3 regions of the Robertmurraya sp. DFI.2.37 genome follow, and region 3 is predicted to be linked to each of the others. Evidence: riboswitches for the same ligand, from Rfam matches in the RefSeq annotation. Region 3 holds a riboswitch; each other region holds the start of a gene.
The links. A riboswitch is a leader RNA that binds a small molecule or an ion and turns the genes downstream of it on or off. The one in region 3 is predicted to bind thiamine pyrophosphate.

Region 1 (6,461 bases), on a different contig from region 3:
CTCTTTTAACAGTAAGTCCTTTCCTCTAAATCCAAAAACAATCCTTCCACCGCCAATATATGCCAATATATCTTTTGCAGGTGCCCATTTTGGGGAGCCTACTTCATAAACCACTTCATTTACAATTTCAAATGACTTACCATCGCTCGATAATCCACAAAGCATATTACTGTCCATTGCTAAAGAAGCTGTTGGTGAAATGATGAGCGAAAGCCATTTCCCACTCGGTGAGAAGCTAAGAAAGTCAACTCTATTTGACATAACATATTTATTATCAATTTTTAATTTTTGTGGTACGACAAAAAATTCTTTTACATTACCAAAAACATTAGCCTCTGATAAATGATTTGGTAACTGCTTTTTATAAAGAATGGGACATGTCCAGCCGTCTGGTTTTAAGTAAGCAGGGGAAGCAAGAAGAAAACCCTGTCCAGTAGGAAGCCATTGAAAGCTTGAAACCCCTAATGCAAGATTGTGAAACTCCGTTAAATTTGAAATATTTAAAATTTGATTATGTATGAATGCTACCCAATTGTTGTGAGGTGCCCATTGTGGCGCGTAACCGTTATGAAATATTTTCTTTTTCTCTTCAGTTTCTATATTGTACACCCATATTTCATGGTGTATTTTCTCATTTTTATTTTCAGTATTCGCTTCTTTTTGATAAAGAATCCACTTTCCATCATGGGACCATTGCGGCTGATAAATTTTTCCTGAATGTGTAATTTGCTTTTCCTGCTGATTCACTAAGATCCACAGATTTCCATCCCTAATAAAGGCTGCTTTCATATCCTTTAGATGGGCTGCATTTGCCAAATTCGTTAATGATAGAGCAAGGATAAAAACAGTAATAAAGGACATTTTTTTCATCGTACACCTCACAAGTTTGTGTCCTTATTAATTTCCGATATTTACTGAAATATTATTCTGATTTAAAGTAACTACTACACAAATAGGGAGAATTACGGTATACTGTGTGAGACAATTTATAACGGAAACCACAAGGGGAGCTTATAGCTGAGAGTGAACGTTAGTTCTGACCCTTTGAACCTGTTAGTTAATGCTAGCGCAGGGATGTGGAAGATTATTTAGATATGATCTTATCATGTTCTCCCTTGTGTTTTCGTTTAGAAAAAAGGGGGATTTTTTATGAAAAAATTAAGTTTATTGGCTTTAATTGAGGCGTCTTTTTTTGCTGCATTTGCCTTAATTTTAGACTTGCTTCCATCTATTGACCTCGGTCCGTGGATATCAATTTCTTTCGCAATGGTACCTATTTTTATTTTAGCTTTTCGCTGGGGCTTTAAAGTAAGTTTTCTTGCGGGATTTATTTGGGGACTATTACAGTTTGCAGTCGGTGATGCTTATTTCTTAACGCCTATTCAATTTTTAATTGAGTATTTTGTGGCCTTTGCTTTTATAGGTTTCGCTGGCTTTTTCATTAAACCAATCCAAGCTGAATTCCAAAAAGGGGATAAAAAGAAGGCTCTTAGCTGGGTTATGATCGCCATTTTTGTAGGAAGTATTGCCCGGTATTTTTGGCATTTCTTAGCGGGTATTATCTTTTGGGGGAGCTATGCACCAGAAAATATGTCTCCGGTTATATACTCGCTCGTCGTTAATGGAGGTGCGATGTTAGGTTCAGCCATTTTGTGTGCGGTAGTTTTACTTGCGTTATTAAGTAATGCCCCTAGACTTATCAAAGTTCGTGCCAATTAGTTGATTGACAGAATGATTGAACTGTTTTATAGTAGTCCTATAAATTTAATATGATTAATTTCGAACTTATCCAGAGAGGTGGAGGGATTTGGCCCTAAGAAACCTCGGCAACAGACTCATTTCAAGAGAACTGTGCCAATTCCAACAAGCATTGAGCTTGAAAGATAAGATGAGCGCTTAAAGGTAAAAACCTCTTCTTACTTGATTGGATCATGATAAGAAGAGGTTTTTTTTCGCTCGCAAGGAGGAATGTATAATGAATGAAAGAGATCTGCTCATTGAAAGGTTGATTGAATTTGGAATCTATAAGATCAATGATAAGCAGCTATTTGAATTACCTATTGTTGATTTGGAACAGGAATTGAAAAAAATGATGCAAAATAAAGGAAATGATAATTAAGTTACTTGGAGTTATTTAAGTAATTTTTCGTGGTTTATAATTAATATCTTCCGATGAGTACACAAACACAATCACCATACCGCCAACAACTTTCGCCCGAATCAAAATAGGTTGATTATATTCGTTTTTAAAGGAAAAATCTGGGCCATACCAACTAACCGTAGCATCTCTACCTGGTGGAACATAGGGTACATGCTTACTATGTGAGTAACGTTCGATCATCGTAACGCCAGAACGATCAACAGCATTAAAGAGAGTGGAGGAGACTTGACAAATTCCTCCACCTATCCCTTCAATTAATTCGCCCTTAACAATTTCAGGGGCTTTCATATAGCCTTTTTTAACTGTTCGTTTTCCGACCACTTTATTGAATGAGAAGACTTCTCCAGGAAAGACGACTTGATTATTTATTGCTGCAACTGCTAATTCGATATTTTTTGAACGAGCCTTATTTCTTGAATTAAAGTATGTTATGTATTGTCCTAACCGTTTAGTGCGTATAATCGAAAGAAGCTCACTATCAACTTTCGGGTAAACCATCATTTTTGGCACTTCCAATGTGGTTAACCGGTTATGAAAATAATATTGAAAAAAAGCCTCCGTAAATGCATGACGATTTAATTTGTAGCCCACTTTTTCTGGAATGATATGCCCAGAGTCGTTAAGTGTTGCGTTTTTTGCTTTCTTTTCAACTTGTTGTTCTATTTGTTTAAGCAATTGCTCATATTTTACCGGATCAACGAGTTCGAGACCCGGTACTGGCAACATGACTTCTTGACGTTTCACTATTGCGATCGTATCATTATTTTCTGTAATGCTTAGTGGTATTCCACTTTGAGGATGGATCAGTAAGAGTAGACTGAGAATCCACGAAACGTGCATGTTGTTCCTCCTAAAATGCTTTTATTCACATTTTTCGTCATGACATTTTGGCAGTATTCGTAAAAAGCTTTCCTTGACTCAGTCTATTTTTTTTATTTTGCGGAGAAATTATTCTTGATTTTCACGAGCTTTTCAATAGCATTCTTCTTTAAAGTCCGAAATAATGGGAAGAAGACGAAAAGAAAAGGTGTCCGAATGAATGCTCATGATTTTACTAAAGGCAATATTTATAAGCAGCTTTTTTGGTTTTCTACTCCGATTATCTTTACAAACCTTTTGCAAGTGTCGTATCAATTTATTGACAGTCTGTGGGTAGGGAATTTATTAGGAGCCAATGCACTTGGGGCAATAACAGTTGCCAGTACAGTTATTTTTACTGTTCTTTCATTCATTATTGGAATAAATAATGCAACATTGACTATTCTGTCCCAGCAAAAAGGTATGGAAAATACGACAGGATTAAAAAACTTCTTAAATGCTTTTGTTGTTCTCTTAACAACATTGGCTCTTTTATTGGGGTGTGTTGGTTATCTTTTATCTGAGCGGATTTTAAACTTGTTGCAAACACCGGGTGAGATGGTTGCTGAAGGAACAATCTATTTGCAACTCAATTTTATCGGAATCTTGTTCCTTCTTGGTTATAACTTTATTGCGACAGTACTTCGAGCATTAGGAGATAGTAAAACACCGTTAAAATTTGTTTTGCTAGCGGTTATATTAAATGCGATCTTAGATCCCATTTTAATTTCTGGTTTTGGATTCGGTATTCACGGTGCGGCGATTGCTACGATAATGGCGCAAGGAATTGCCTTTCTATACGGAATGATTGTAGTTCTACGCAAAAAAACGGCACCGTTCTCACTTCCATCTGTCCCGAAAAAAAATGAAGTTCTGGTTATTTTGAAACTAGGCATTCCATCTGGACTGCAGATGATGGTAATTTCTGCAGGAGTGATGGCGATTATGAGTGTCGTTAATTCGTTTGGAAAGGAAGTTGTGGCAGGCTTTGGTGCCGCTCAACGGATTGACAGTATAATTATGCTACCTGCTAGCGCACTTGGTACAGCAGTTAATAGTATGGCCGGACAGAATATTGGTGCTAATCAATGGGAACGAGTAAAGAAAATAGCCAAATATGCGGTCATTTATAATTTTGCAATCATGCTTGTTATAGCAACCTTAGTCGTTTTTTTCGCTCGTCTTGGAGTAAGTTTGTTTTTAAATGAAAAAAATGCCATACAATTTGGAACTGATTATTTACAAATGATCGCCTTTCTTTATCCATTTCTCGGCATTAATTTTGTTTTAAATGGGATTGTGCGGGCAGCTGGTGCAATGTTTCAAGTGCTTGTACTCAATGTCATTTCGTTCTGGGTTCTGCGCTATCCACTAACTTATGTTTTCTCTTATTTTTTTGGGGAAAAGGGCATTGCCCTTGGTATGGGGGCAAGCTTTTTCATTAGCAGCATCATTGCCTTTTTATATTATCGTTTTGGAAAGTGGAAGATGAAGGAAATTTTTAGAAGTCAAGAAAAATAACGTTTGAATGGATACAAGTACAAAAAAGGCTGTGTTAACTAATTGGCCAGTTGTGATTCAAATCGTGTACATGAGAAAATCTCCTTTTTATGGTTTAGTTGGTTATACTGACTTAATTAAACCAAAAATAGGTGATTTTCTTCTTTTTATATCTGTATTTTGTTGAATGGCATGGAAGGGGGGGACTCCTGTGGGAAAAGGGAAGCTTTTGGAATAACCTCTTTTTTGCCACATGATAAAAAAAGTTTGACAAATTTGTGAACTTTTCGTTAAATAATGGTAAAGGGGATGAAGTGGATGACTGAAAAACAGCTTAAGAACTTACTTTTTTTTAAAAAATTGACGAGTATTGGATTATTTTTAGGCTTTCTCGTATTTTTATCAAGCTTCTTTGTAAGCGGTCCCAGCGCTCCTTATCAATTATCAATCGGAATTAGTATCATGGTTTCGTCAATGCTTTTATTTGGATTCGGGATGTTTTTACCGTTGATGGAAGAGGTAAGTGGAGAAGAGATAAATGAGTAAAATCGAACTGATAGCTTATAAACTTTACGATTTAGGGAAGGAAAATTGATATATATATATATATATGAGAAAAAGAGCGTACTAGATCGTAGACGATTTGGTGCGCATTTTTATTGTAGGAGTAATGGAATGAAAATAAAATGGTTAGATGTATTTGGAATATTGTTTCAGGTTTATTTGTGTTTTTCATTTCTGTTTGGATGAGTGGTCCAGGTATAGGAGAAACTGACATACCAAGAGTAATATCCTCTTAACTATACTTTGGACTAGAAAGGAAAATATAAAAAACGTACAGTTAGTAAAAACTGTACGTTTCTTTAGTAATAAGACTGAACCATCCTCTTTACACGACGTTGATCATGACAGAACATTTTTCGCAGTAACAAAGGAGGAATAATCTATTTATTACTAGTTACAATAGTCTATTAATGAGTAGCATGCCCAGCAGACATGACCCAAATGGAGCCAACGACGATGACAACAGTCATGAATACTCCATAAATAATGTTAATGACATTCGTTTTTCCGTCTTCTCCTTCGCGCAAGTGCATGAACATGAAAAGTTGAATCCCGGCTTGGAGAACCGCTAATGTCCCGATAATCCACATAATCACTTTAAAGGAAAGATTTGTTTTTAAAGCGATAAATGCAGCTCCAAAGGTAAGGATTAAGGAAAAAATGAAACCTAGTACATGGCTGATTGGAAAGCGATTTGTATGTTTCTCCATTTAACCCACCATCCCTTTTAAATACACGAAAGTAAAGATGAAAATCCATACAACATCAAGGAAATGCCAATATAGTCCAATAATAAATGTTTTTCGGGCAGTTGTTGGTGTTAAGCCTCTGCGCACTAATTGAATGATAACCATGATTGCCCAAATAATTCCAAATGTTACGTGAGCACCATGTGTACCAAGTAAAACAAATAAACTGGAGAGAAAAGCGCTTGTTTGCATTGTTGCTCCTAGATGTACATAATGAATAAATTCATTAATTTCCATAAATAAAAATCCAGATCCGAGGAGAAGGGTAATAACAAGCCAGAAAATAAGACCTTTTAATTGCTGACGACGCATCTCAAAAATGGCTATCCCCATCGTAAAACTACTGGTTAAAAGGAGAACAGTCTGGATAAGAACATCTTTAATCATAATGATATCCTGATGAGTAGGTCCACCAGCATAACGCTGGTAGAGGACCCCATAAACACCAAAGAGGGTTGCAAATAAAACGATTTCTGCTCCAAGGAAAATCCAGAAGCCGAGTATATTTAAACGGTTTTGCTCAGTTTGATATTCTAATGGTAAGGAATGATCGATCTTACTTGACATAGTTATGCACCTCTCCTTCCACATTTCTCCACTTGCTTTCCGTTTCTTTAATTTCATCAACT
Region 2 (6,461 bases), on a different contig from region 3:
GACGCAAAAAGGCAGGACCTAAAACAGCAAATAACAATGATTTGCCAATTTTAGATCCTGCCTGCATTACCAGTCACATGTCTAATTTGTTATTAGATTTGTCTACATTATATGATCCTAACTTGAAAGCGTCAACAGTTTTTTTATTTCTAATTGATCCGAATCTTTCAATTTTATTTATAATAAATATGGCAGGAATTTCACTATAGTATTTCTTTCAAACAAACCCTCATGTTTCATCCAAATTCACTGATTTTCTGGGATAATCAAACTAACTCTTTTTAGTATCCGTTACTATGTTATAATAACCAATAATGATAATCATTTTCATTCAAGTGTAAAAAGGGTGACTGCATTGTCTATTAAAACAAATGAGTTAATCGAGTATTTTGCAACCTCCTCGATTCAATTTAGAAACGCTTTTAAAAGTACATTACCTGCCGGAAAAATAGATACGAATCGAAAAACAGATTCACAAACTTGCGGACTGGTTATTCCGCTCGAAGGTGAAGCTCGCTTTTCCTTAAATGGCGTTCCCTACCATATTAATAAAAATACGATCGTTCATGCTGGAGCAGGAATGGATATTGAAATCAAAACCTTTGAAAATAATTGGACATACGTGGTCATTCACTATCATTTAATCGATGCTGAGGGTAAATTTAGTACCTTCGCCAACAAGCACTTCTCAATCGAAATTGATAATATGGAGGAAATTTTAGCGGTTGTTCAACAATTATTGAGCAAAAATATGAATCCTGATTATTTCTCGCAGTTTGAATTAAAGGTTCTGTTCATGAATTTACTTCAATCGATCTTAAACGGGGCAAGAAACAGCCAATACAATTTTACCGTACAGCAAGTAACAAAAATACTAGATTATTTCCACACGCACTATGAGCAAGAAGTCAGCATTAGTGAAGTGGCCGACATGTTCGAGATTGATCGCAGAAGAATCGCTTACCTCTTTGAAAAGATTACAGGCTTAACTCCGATCCAATATTTAACGAGATACCGAATCTCCAAAGCAAAGGAATTGCTCACCATTAGTGAACTGACTGTCTCGGAAATTTCTGAAGCAGTCGGATATCAAGATAATTTTTATTTCAGTAGGGTTTTTAAAAGTTTAACAGGAACTTCCCCCAGCCAATATAGAAAAACACATCAAAAGTAATAGTGAGAGCGGGAGCTGGTGCTGGATCAGTTCGTTCTTTCACAAACAAGGAAACCGACGAACGGGAGCCTGAGCACAAGCAAGAAGGTTACTTAGCCGGTAAGAGTGACACATGCAAGGTTTTTTGTTCAAACCTGGTTTCTATTTGGACTCTATTTACAGGAAGCGCTTGACTATTGTCCGAATCTGGGTTGGATTCGGGCTCTATTGCGCCGGCCCAAAAGATTTCTGTCCGGATTGGGATTCTATTCGGACTCTATGAATCTTGCCCACGTACCTTTTGTCCAAATCTCGATTTGACGCGAACATGTTCCCATGAACCTTTTATTCCGATGGAATTCCATTTGACCACACTTGGCCTTGCTCCCCTATCGATCCAAACAAACTATGCAGGGATTCGGGTTCCGCTGTCTTTCCTTGTAAGTGGCCTCGATGAAAAATCCAACCATTTTCAATTAAACAAGTCCAAGCTTATTTTCTAAATTTTCCTTTTATTTTTGTGAAGAGTCATGTATACTAGACTCAAATTGAATACGAAATAACTAGGGGAGTCCAATGAGTTGGGCTGAGAAAGAAACGCGATGAAGTTTCTTGACTCTTGGGACCTGATCTGGTTCATACCAGCGTGGGGAAGTTAGAAGCATCATTATCGTTATACTACTTCTGTATACATATTAGCCGGGTCCAACCATTATTGGACCCGGCTTTCTTATGTACTTCATTAGCTTTCCACTTGTTGTGTTCTATTTCTTGTCCTTATATCCAAAAAAAGGAGAGATTTATTATGTCAACATCTTCATTAAATGAACAAAACATTGCCATCATGTCCAATTTTTCCGGGAGCAAAAAGGTCTATGTAAAAGGATCCAGACCTGACATTAACGTCCCCATGCGTGAAATCCAGTTAAGCCCGACAACCGGCACGTTTGGAGACGAGGAAAATCCTCCAGTACGTGTATATGACACGAGTGGACCTTATACAGACCCCCATTATGCTGTCGATATTACAATAGGTCTTCCTCCCCTCCGCCGTCCTTGGATTCAAGAACGGGGGGATGTTGAGGAATACGATGGTCGGGAAATCAGGCCTGAGGATAATGGTTATAAGGATGAAGACGATCCTCGCACGAATCATAACGTATTCCCCGGTTTAAAACGGAAACCGTTACGAGCCAAAAAGGGGAAAAATATTACACAGCTTCATTATGCGAGAAAAGGAATTATCACCCCTGAAATGGAATTTATCGCTATTAGGGAGAATATGAAGCCTGAATTCGTTCGTGATGAAATTGCAAAGGGGCGAGCGATTATTCCTTCTAATATCAATCATCCAGAATCAGAGCCGATGATAATTGGACGTAACTTTCATGTAAAAATCAATGCAAATATCGGCAATTCTGCTGTTTCATCCTCCATTGAAGAAGAAGTTGAAAAAATGACCTGGGCGACACGCTGGGGCGCTGATACTATTATGGATTTATCAACCGGTAAAAATATTCATAAAACGCGAGAGTGGATTATCCGTAACTCACCTGTTCCTGTCGGGACTGTCCCTATTTATCAAGCACTTGAGAAGGTAAATGGCGTTGCTGAAGATCTCACTTGGGAGATTTACCGCGATACCTTAATTGAACAAGCTGAGCAAGGCGTTGATTACTTCACAATTCATGCTGGTGTTCTTTTGCGCTATGTCCCGCTAACAGCAAAACGTTTAACAGGGATTGTATCTCGCGGTGGCTCCATCATGGCACAATGGTGTCTGCACCACCACAAAGAAAACTTTTTATATACGCACTTTGAAGAAATTTGTGAAATCATGAAGTCCTATGATGTTGCATTCTCTTTAGGAGATGGTTTACGTCCTGGATCTATTGCAGATGCGAATGATGAGGCACAGTTTGCAGAATTAGAGACTCTTGGAGAGCTAACGAAAATAGCATGGGAGCATGATGTGCAGGTGATGGTCGAGGGACCAGGGCATGTACCGATGCATCTCATTAAAGAAAATATGGATAAACAACTGGAAGTCTGCCAAGAAGCTCCTTTCTACACACTTGGACCTCTTACGACGGATATTGCTCCTGGTTATGATCACATTACCTCTGCCATTGGAGCTGCCATGATCGGTTGGTATGGAACTGCCATGCTTTGTTATGTAACACCTAAAGAACATTTAGGATTACCAAATCGAGATGATGTCCGTGTAGGAGTGGTTACATATAAAATTGCCGCACACGCTGCTGATTTAGCAAAAGGACATCCAGGCGCACAAAAAAGAGATGATGCCTTATCAAAAGCACGCTTTGAATTCCGCTGGAGGGATCAATTTAATTTATCTTTAGATCCTGAACGGGCACTTGACTATCATGATGAAACATTACCTGCTGAAGGAGCAAAGACGGCCCATTTCTGTTCAATGTGCGGACCTAAATTTTGCAGTATGAGAATCTCTCAAGACATTCGCAACTATGCAAAAAAGAACAAACTTGATCCACAGGAAGCGATTGCATTAGGCATGAAGGAAAAGTCTGAAGAATTTAAGCAATCTGGCGGTAACATATACCAGTAACTATCTTAGGAGGTTATTTGGATGAAGGTTGAAAAAATGGAAGCAGAGATTAATCAACTAAAAAGCCATCTTGCTTTATTAGAGAAACGTTTAAAAGAGATTCAGCAAAATTGTGACCATCATTTTAGTAAAAGCAATCCTTATTATGAGCAATGTATCAAATGTAATAAAGTAAATGTTTTATATTATTAGGTCTAAACACACCCCTAAATTCAGTGTGATAAAGTTTTTCATCAGATACATAAAATGAGTTCGGTCCTGTCCCGAACTCATTTTTTATCGTAATTCACTGCCTATGATCATCTTAATGATTCGGCCAACAAAAATGCTCCCTCCCATATGGCTCCACCATTGTTGATCTTTAAACGCTCCTAATTTTGACTTTCATCATTTAGAATTTATTGGTTTAAACAAGCCTTTGCATTGGTTCGTTACTTGATTGGAAACTACTTACAGTCAAACACCCCCTGATATTCGGTCACAACCATTGAACATCCTCACTCTTGTTCTTTTTGGCGAACGAGATAGAATGGCAGGTGAGGAAGGTTTAAAAAAGGATATTCATCGATATAGAAGCTTGAGCATTGTCACATTTCGCATTATTACTGATTCCAGTCACACCTCTATGGTCAAAAAGCCGCACGAAACTTCACAAGAAATTATGAAATTTGCACAATAACCGTTCAAATCACCGGGAGCTTCCATTCGTCAGTAGAGGGAAACAAAGCGTTTCCCTCTATTTATTCTGCAGATGAGCTTTTAACGTATCGCCATGATATTCTTGTTTAAAAAGTCCTTTATCAACTAAAAGAGGAACTACTTTTTCAAAAAACAAGTGCAAGGATTGCACAGCCCCTCCCGGCAAGGCAATGATACCATCAAGTGCACCATGCCGATACCATTTTATTATTTCTTCAACCGCATCAGCAGGTGTTCCGATGACGACCCAGTGAGCCGAGCCAATGACTTCAGGTTTAGAAAGCAAAGCTTGAAGGGTTGGTTCCTCATTGATGATGATTCGTCTTAATAAATCTGCATGCGTTCGGCTGCGGACGTTCTCCATCACTTCAGGAATGTCTTTAGCAGTGACGCGAGATTGGAGGGAAAGATGACGAAGATCGACACCTAAAATACGCTGAACTGCAGCTAGTCTTTGCTCATACGTTAAATGGGCATAAGTATCTTGATAAAGTTGCTGCGCCTCCTCACGTGTCTCACCTAAAAAGAAATGCATACCTGGCAACACACGAATCGCCCTTGAATCACGTCCATGTTCATGAGCTCTTCTTTGTAAATCACGTCTTAATTCAAGCGCCGAGTCCATATCCGGTGCAGCGACAAAGCAAGCATCTGCCACAAAGGAAGCAAAGCTTCTCCCTAAATCGGAAGCACCTGCTTGAAACAACGGAATGGACTCTGAACCAAAAGCAGGGACATTTAATGGACCTGCTACATCATAAAATTTACCCTTATGGTATACAGGAGAAATGATTTCATGATTGGTAAATTGTCCGGACGTTCGATTCATAGTCAATGCCTCATTCGGGTAGCTGTCCCAAAGCTTACGAACTACTTCCGTAAACTCTAGTGCTCGTTCATATCTTTCTTTTGAAGAAGGCATTACAGTTTGTCCGAAGTTTTCACTTCCTTCAATAGAAGTAACAATATTCCAGCCGACCCGCCCCTCACTAATCCAATTTAGTGATTGAAGCTGTCTGGCAACCGTAAACGGCTCACTAAATGTTGTGGACATTGTTGCAACGAGACCAATTTTCTCTGTCTCTCTTGCAATAGCCGTTAACATGACAACGGGGTCTAAACATGTATGCCCTGGTGTTTTATTAACAATTTCTTTATTTAAAAAAAGGCTATCTGGTTTAAACACAAAATCAAGCTTTGCTGCTTCTGCCCTCTTCGCCAGTTCAAGATAATATTGACTTGAAAACAGCTGTTCAATATTACTATCAGCTCGCCTCCATCCATCCCCGTTCAACCATGTTGGCGATAGTGTTAAGCCAATACATAAGGACATGTCCATTCTCCTTTCCAACCTTCTAGGATAATACATCGTAAGAGATACAAATTGGGATCCCTGCATCCTCAATAATAGTAGCGTTAATTTGAAAAACAGACTTTAAAACCGGCGGTGTCATAATCTGTTTTGGCGCACCAGTAGCTAATACCTCTCCGTTCCTCATAGCAATGATCGTATCCGAAAAACGAGAAGCCTGATTGATATCATGCAACACCATCACAATCGTGCAGCCGTGCTCTTCATTCAATTTCTTGACTATTTTCAACACTTCAATTTGATGGGCCATATCTAAATATGTCGTAGGTTCATCAAGCAAAAGAATCTCTGTTTTTTGAGCTAATGCCATTGCCAGCCATACTCGCTGTCTTTGCCCACCTGATAGCTGAGCTAATTCACGCGCTTCGAACTCTGCTGTTTGCGTCACTGCCATTGCCCAATCAATCATGTCCCTATCTTGCTTTGATAAGCGATTCACATTTTTTCGATGAGGGTAGCGGCCATATGAAACTAATTCCCTCACAGTTAACTGAGGTGGTGCCTGAGGAGATTGCGATAAAACCGCCAGTCGCTTAGCAATCTCCTTCGTTGAAAGTGCCTGCATATCCTGCTCTTGAAGGTATACATGTCCCTTCTCCTTTTTCAATATCCGCCCCATTGTTTTAAGAAGCGTTGATTTGCCACAA
Region 3 (6,461 bases):
TGTTTTCCCCTCATTTTTCTCTAATCTTTCATTATAATTGAAAGGAGTGTGAAACTTTTGTTTTCGCACGACATAAGCCAAAAATTTAGTTTAAGAAAACCAAATAAAAAGAGCTTGATGTGCTCCATAATGATTGATATTGAGCTTGATTTTTCACAAATGTAGCAAACCTTACTTGCACGATTAATTTCCCCTATTTTTATTCGCAAAAATTTCTGCAATTTACATATACAAGTCCCTAAAACGTAAGCTATGATTATACATATTTCAGTTTATAAGGAGAACGGATACGATGGATCTTTACAGTAAAAATGATAATCCGTTTAAAGGGAATTTTAAGACATTAGAAAGCTTGGTTGATCGCATAAGTGAAGTTTTTCATTGTCCTGTTACAATCGAGGATGCCAATCATCGTCTTCTTGCTTATAGTCAGCATAATGAAGAAACCGATCAAGCGAGAATTCAGACGATTATAGGACGGCGTGTTCCTGAAAAAGTGATTAACAGCTTGTGGAAGAATCATATATTACCGAAAATTAATCGTACTGATGAACCTGTGCGAATTGCTCAAATTAAAGAAGTTGGTCTCGGAGATCGAATCGCGATTGCAATTCGAAAAAATAACGAGGTACTTGGTTATATTTGGGCGTTGGAGGTTGAAAGAAAGTTGTCTGATCAATCTTTTCCCCTTTTTAAACAAGCAGCTCAAGCAGTGAAGAATCATTTACTCCAACTTCAAGGTTTGCAAAAAGAATCAGATGAAGGAATTAATGAGTTTTTTTGGAAGCTATTAACAGGGAATATACGCTCCAAAAAAGAAATTCGTGAAAAATTTGCGGAATTTCAACTTTTGCCTCCTGCAATCTTTTCTGTTGTTGTCTTTCAATTTCAAGAAGAAATTTCTAAAGAAAATCAGCAACAAATTTTCTATCTTCTTTCAACGACACAACAATTGAAAATCATTTTTCGTGTTTTTGATGAAAAAGAAGTTATTTTACTCACAGCCCCAAACGAGGATAAATATACTGAGAGGGATTTGAAAGCATTTATCACGGAGTTTATCGCCCATATGTGTAAGCGGTTTAGTATAAACTCAATCAATGGTGGGTGTGGAACAATTTCTCAAGATTATACTGATATTGAAAGGAGTTATCAAGAAGCTCTTTTCGTTCTTCAATGCCAAAAGAAGTTTCCCGATCTAGCTGCACAATTGATCAATTATCAAGAACTGGGGATTTATCGATATTTAGATTTAATCTTTGAAAAAAATAGATTGGAGCATTACGAAAATCTTTCATTAAAAAGGCTTAAACAATATGATTTAAAGCATCATACCCAACTTCTCCATACGTTGGAGACGTATTTGATTTTTGATAGTAACATGAACGAAGCTGCTAAAGCATTACATATCCATTTAAATACATTAAGTTACCGATTAAAGCGAATCGCAGAAATAGGAGCAATAAATTTGCGTGATCCCCATCAAAAAGTAGCGTTATTTATTGATTTAAAACTTGAGCGTCTTCAAGAAAAGGAGCATTTGTGAAATTTCACAAATGCTCCTTTTCTTTTTTTAATCTTTCGACAATGTTCAAAATATTTTCAAAAAATTATAATTAAAATAGAATTTTAGGTCAACATTTATAAGGGGGATTTTAAATGTTAATTGGTGTGCCAAAAGAAATTAAAAATAACGAAAATCGAGTGGCGATGACGCCTGCTGGTGTTATTGCTCTAGTGAAAGCAGGTCATCGTGTTTTAATTGAAACAGAAGCTGGAGCCGGAAGTGGTTTTACAGATAAAGCTTATATCGAAGCAGGTGCTGAAATCGTATCAACACCTGATAAAGCATGGGCGGCCGAAATGGTTATGAAGGTAAAAGAACCTCTCCCATCGGAATATGGCTATTTTCGTCAAGGTTTAATTCTCTTTACTTATTTACATTTAGCTGCTGAACCAGAACTGGCAAAAGCGTTGGTTGATAATGGTGTTACAGCTATTGCTTACGAAACAGTGGAAGTTAATCGCACCTTGCCCCTATTGACACCAATGAGTGAAGTAGCTGGCCGTATGTCAGCGCAAATTGGAGCGCAATTTTTACAAAAATCTAATGGCGGTCAAGGGATTTTGCTTTCTGGTATTCCTGGTGTCAAGCGTGGCAAGGTCACGATCATCGGTGGTGGTGTAGTAGGTACGAATGCAGCCAAGCTTGCTATTGGTTTAGGTGCCGAAGTGACAATTATTGACTTAAGTCCCCACCGTCTCCGACAATTAGATGATTTATTTGGAAACGATATTCAAACATTGATGTCCAATCCACTTAGTATTGCCCAATCAGTGCGCGAGTCTGATTTAGTAATTGGTGCCGTATTAATTCCAGGTGCAAAAGCACCAAAATTAGTTACAGAAGAAATGATTGAATCAATGAAACCTGGCTCAGTTGTAGTTGATGTCGCAATCGATCAAGGTGGTATTTTTGAAACCGTGGATCGCATTACTACACATGATGCTCCAACTTACTTGAAACATGGTGTTGTCCATTATGCTGTTGCTAATATGCCTGGTGCTGTTCCAAGAACGTCTACAATTGGTCTAACGAATGTTACTGTCCCGTATGCTTTGCAAATTGCCAATAAAGGGATACACAAAGCAATTTCAGAAAATCATGCTTTAAAATGTGGCGTTAATGTTGCTGCTGGTGCCATTACTTATGAAGCAGTTGCAAAAGATCTCGGTTATGATTATGTAGACGCTGATCATGCTTTAAAAAAAATTCTTGAGACGATTTAATTATCAGAACAAAAGCACATGCGCTTTGTTCAGGTCCGTATAAATTGGACCATTCAGGTAAGAGAAATAGGAAACTTACGGGGCTAGCAACGTAGGTTGACTGATCGTACAGATGGAATGGGAAATTTAATAGGTCTAAGCACCGGAGCTAGATGTAGATTCACTCATTAAAAGAGTTATACACAACTACGATGTCGATCAATTTCAACAAGAACAATAGCGCCAAAGCCTTAAACAAGAGGATTTGGCGCCTTTTCGTTCATTCATTGCTTCTACCGTAAATAGCGATTTTAACTAAAGTTATGGCATCGTTGCAACTAATTCAACTTTAATTCTATCAGGATCCTCAAAATAAACGGCGTAATGATCTTCCCCACCAGCAAATGGATGTTGACCTGGATAAAGTATACTTACACCTCTTTCTCGTAATCGCTTTGTTAAATGGTCTACATGCTGACGAGAATCTGCGTGGAAAGCTAAATGGTTTAAACCAACTCGGCAGCGATGATATGGGGGCTCCAAAAACCTTTCCTCTGCTTGCACAAAAACGAGATATGTATCCCCTAACTTCCAACTTTCACCTTTGTCCCATTTTTGAAATGAACGATATCCTAATTCTTCAAGAAGCCAACTCCAAAATTCCTTTGATTTTGCTAGATTGGAAACATAAATTTCAAGATGATGCAGCAATCCTGTTGTCATTAATTTGTCCACTCCTCTTCGTTTATTTATGTGCACTACTTGAACAGGGTATGAAACCGTGTTAATATGATTATAAACTTTTATATGAACACTAGGGGAGTCTTTTTATGGACTGAGATTGAACAAGATGTTCTAAACCCTTTGAACCTGATCCGGTTAAAACTGGCGTAGGGAAGTGGTAATGTTGTTTCATTTAGAGATGCAACCTCCACTTTTGTGGAGGTTTTTTGTATATAAATATATGAATCTTTTTCTTAATAGAACAAAATTCAACTGAATAATTTCATTTTCTGCTAGGGGCGCCTTATGGCTGAGACGTACCCTTTGAACCTGATCTAGTTCGTACTAGCGTAGGGAAGTAGGTAATGGCGTATGATGCCCTCATGCCTTACCGCTTTCCGAAAAATTCGGAAAGTGGTTTTTTTATTTATATACAAGCATCCTCAAAAGCTTACTTATCAAAGGAGGAAAATAAGGTGGAGATAAGGAAATCAAGTAAATTCACGGGTCGACTTTTTAAAAACGTGCAACCAATATGGGAAAAGAGTCATCGTCATCCGTTTGTACAGCAATTAGGAGAAGGTACACTCCCTCGTGAAAAATTCGCACATTATATGAAACAGGACTATGTGTATTTAATCGACTATGCGAAGCTTTTTGCTGCTGCCGTAACTAAAGCACGTGATCTGGAAACGATGGAACATTTTTCCAAAATATTACATGAAACCCTTCATTTTGAGATGGAACTTCATCGTCAATACGCTGCTGAGTTTGGCATCTCTCGCAAAGAGTTGGAGGCTACCAAGCCAACGCCAATCAATCTCGCCTATACACGCTACATGCTAAATGTGGCACAAAACGGAACGTTGGCTGAAGTCGTTTCATGCTTACTACCTTGCGCTTGGGATTATTGGGAAATTGGGAAACTTTTGCGTAAACAATATGGAGAGCGAATTTCCTCAAATCCATATGCAAAATGGATTGATACATATGATTCTGAAACCTTTGGAGAAGGTGCGAAATCGTTGATTAAACTTATGGATGAACTAGCTGAAGGACTGCCGGAGCGTGAACTTGCGTTATTGGAGGAACATTTCCAAATTACATCCAAATACGAATACTTATTTTGGGATATGAACTATTATGAGCATGATTGGCCAATTTAAACGAGGATAAGACAATGACACTTATACTTAAAAATGTTACTTACACATTTCCAAAGAAAGAAATTCCAGTGATTGCAAAACTAAATTTAACCGTTCAACAAGGTGAATTTGTTTCGTTAATTGGAAAAAGTGGTACAGGAAAAAGTACCATTCTCAAGTTAATTACAGGATTGTTACAAGCTGATGAAGGCGAAATTTCCATCAATAAAAAGCCTGTCACTCTCGGTGATGTTGGTTTTATGCCGCAAAAGGATCTGCTCTTTCCGTGGAGAACGATTCTTGACAATATTATGATTGGTGCTGAAATTAAGAAAGAAATAAAGATATCAAAAGAAAATGCCCGCAGTTGGTTGAAAAAAGTAGGTTTATCAGATTATGAGCAAGCGTATCCTAATCAGCTTTCTGGTGGAATGAGACAGCGTGTAGCTTTCCTGCGTACGTTGCTAACGGAAAAAGAAGTGCTCCTACTTGATGAACCCTTCGGTGCATTGGATTCAATTACAAAAAAAGAAATGCAAGCTTGGCTTTTATCAATTTGGCAGGAGCTTGATAAAACGATTGTCTTTATTACACATGATCTAGAAGAAGCCTGTTATCTCTCAGATCGAATTATTTTATTGAAAGAAGACAGAAAGATCGAAGAAACGATTGTTCCTTTGCCGCGGCCGCGCTATCAAGAAATGCTTCATTCGCAAATTTTGGTTGAATTGCGAAAAGAACTGGAGAAGAAGATCTAATATGAAAAACTTCTTAAAACAATACAGCTTCTTTGTCGTCTTTGTCATTTTAATAATGGTTTTGGTTGAATATTTGGTGCGCAGTAAAATTGTCCCTGCCTTTATTATTCCTGCGCCTACGAGCGTTGCAAGCCATATTGTTGAACAGTGGAGACCACTTATATTGGAACATTTAAAGGCTACGATGGTCGAGTTCTCCATTGGTTTTATCATTGCAGTCACGGCAGGAGTTGCTCTTGCAGTGAGCATGTTTTTCTCGAAAACAATTGAAAAAATGCTCTACCCGGCAGTCGTGATTTCGCAGATGATACCGATCATCGCCCTCTCTCCCATATTTGTTTTATGGTTTGGTTACTCGATTTGGAGCAAAGTAGCGGTGACGGTATTAATGTCTTTCTTCCCTATTGTTGTTGCAACATACGATGGCTTAAAGTCGTGTGATAAAGACTATATTGAATTGTTACGATCAATGGGAGCAAACAAACGGCAAATTTTTTCGAAATTAAATATTCCAATGGCACTTCCCTCCTTTTTTTCTGGTTTGAAAATTGCGATTGTCTACTCTCTTGTTGGAGCAACCATTGGTGAGTGGCTTGGAGCAAGTGAAGGACTTGGCTACTATAGTCGAAGAATGTCAGGAGATTTAAATGCAAGTGGCGTATTTGCATCGATCGTCATTTTAACTGTTGTTGGGATTATTCTGTTTGCCATTGCATCATTACTAGAAAAAAGAACATTACGTTGGAAAAACAGATTATAAATTTTGGAGTTGAAATTAAATGAAAAAAAGTATGATGTTCAGTTTTATATTTATCTTAACGATTCTCATTGGCTGTTCAAACACTCAATCTACTAAAAATGAGCTAGAAGAAATTAGCATTATGCTCGACTGGTATCCAAACGCTGTTCATTCTGCAATCTATATGGCGGAAGAAAAAGGATATTTTGAAGATGAAGGCTTAAAGGTAAAGGTGGAAATGCCTGCTGATACAAATGACCCACTTAAGCTTGCAGCAACAGGTAAAGTTGATTTAGCCATTAGTTATCAAACCCAGTTATTAATGTC

Region 1: linked by a shared signal. The riboswitch ahead of thiT (energy-coupled thiamine transporter ThiT) and the one ahead of tenA (thiaminase II) in region 3 are both predicted to bind thiamine pyrophosphate.
Region 2: linked by a shared signal. The riboswitch ahead of thiC (phosphomethylpyrimidine synthase ThiC) and the one ahead of tenA (thiaminase II) in region 3 are both predicted to bind thiamine pyrophosphate.

Annotation. Positions count from the first base shown of each region.
Region 1 covers NZ_JARGEJ010000053.1:2,148-8,608, forward strand. The annotation lists gene PZE06_RS20375 (TolB family protein) at 1-870, opposite strand, end outside; TPP riboswitch at 994-1,092, shown strand; gene thiT (energy-coupled thiamine transporter ThiT) at 1,150-1,719, shown strand; SAM riboswitch class I at 1,783-1,890, shown strand; gene PZE06_RS20385 (Fur-regulated basic protein FbpA) at 1,976-2,119, shown strand; gene PZE06_RS20390 (VanW family protein) at 2,135-3,001, opposite strand; gene PZE06_RS20395 (MATE family efflux transporter) at 3,197-4,540, shown strand; gene PZE06_RS20400 (hypothetical protein) at 4,838-5,065, shown strand; gene qoxD (cytochrome aa3 quinol oxidase subunit IV) at 5,491-5,793, opposite strand; gene qoxC (cytochrome aa3 quinol oxidase subunit III) at 5,794-6,399, opposite strand; gene qoxB (cytochrome aa3 quinol oxidase subunit I) at 6,389-6,461, opposite strand, start outside.
Region 2 covers NZ_JARGEJ010000046.1:24,520-30,980, reverse strand. The annotation lists gene PZE06_RS19365 (AraC family transcriptional regulator) at 347-1,174, shown strand; TPP riboswitch at 1,709-1,823, shown strand; gene thiC (phosphomethylpyrimidine synthase ThiC) at 1,959-3,743, shown strand; gene PZE06_RS19355 (serine protease) at 3,765-3,935, shown strand; gene PZE06_RS19350 (NtaA/DmoA family FMN-dependent monooxygenase) at 4,480-5,775, opposite strand; gene PZE06_RS19345 (ABC transporter ATP-binding protein) at 5,798-6,461, opposite strand, start outside.
Region 3 covers NZ_JARGEJ010000014.1:53,808-60,268, reverse strand. The annotation lists gene PZE06_RS09980 (PucR family transcriptional regulator) at 293-1,546, shown strand; gene ald (alanine dehydrogenase) at 1,660-2,790, shown strand; gene PZE06_RS09970 (VOC family protein) at 3,091-3,492, opposite strand; TPP riboswitch at 3,576-3,683, shown strand; TPP riboswitch at 3,778-3,866, shown strand; gene tenA (thiaminase II) at 3,969-4,658, shown strand; gene PZE06_RS09960 (ABC transporter ATP-binding protein) at 4,673-5,395, shown strand; gene PZE06_RS09955 (ABC transporter permease) at 5,397-6,155, shown strand; gene PZE06_RS09950 (ABC transporter substrate-binding protein) at 6,175-6,461, shown strand, end outside.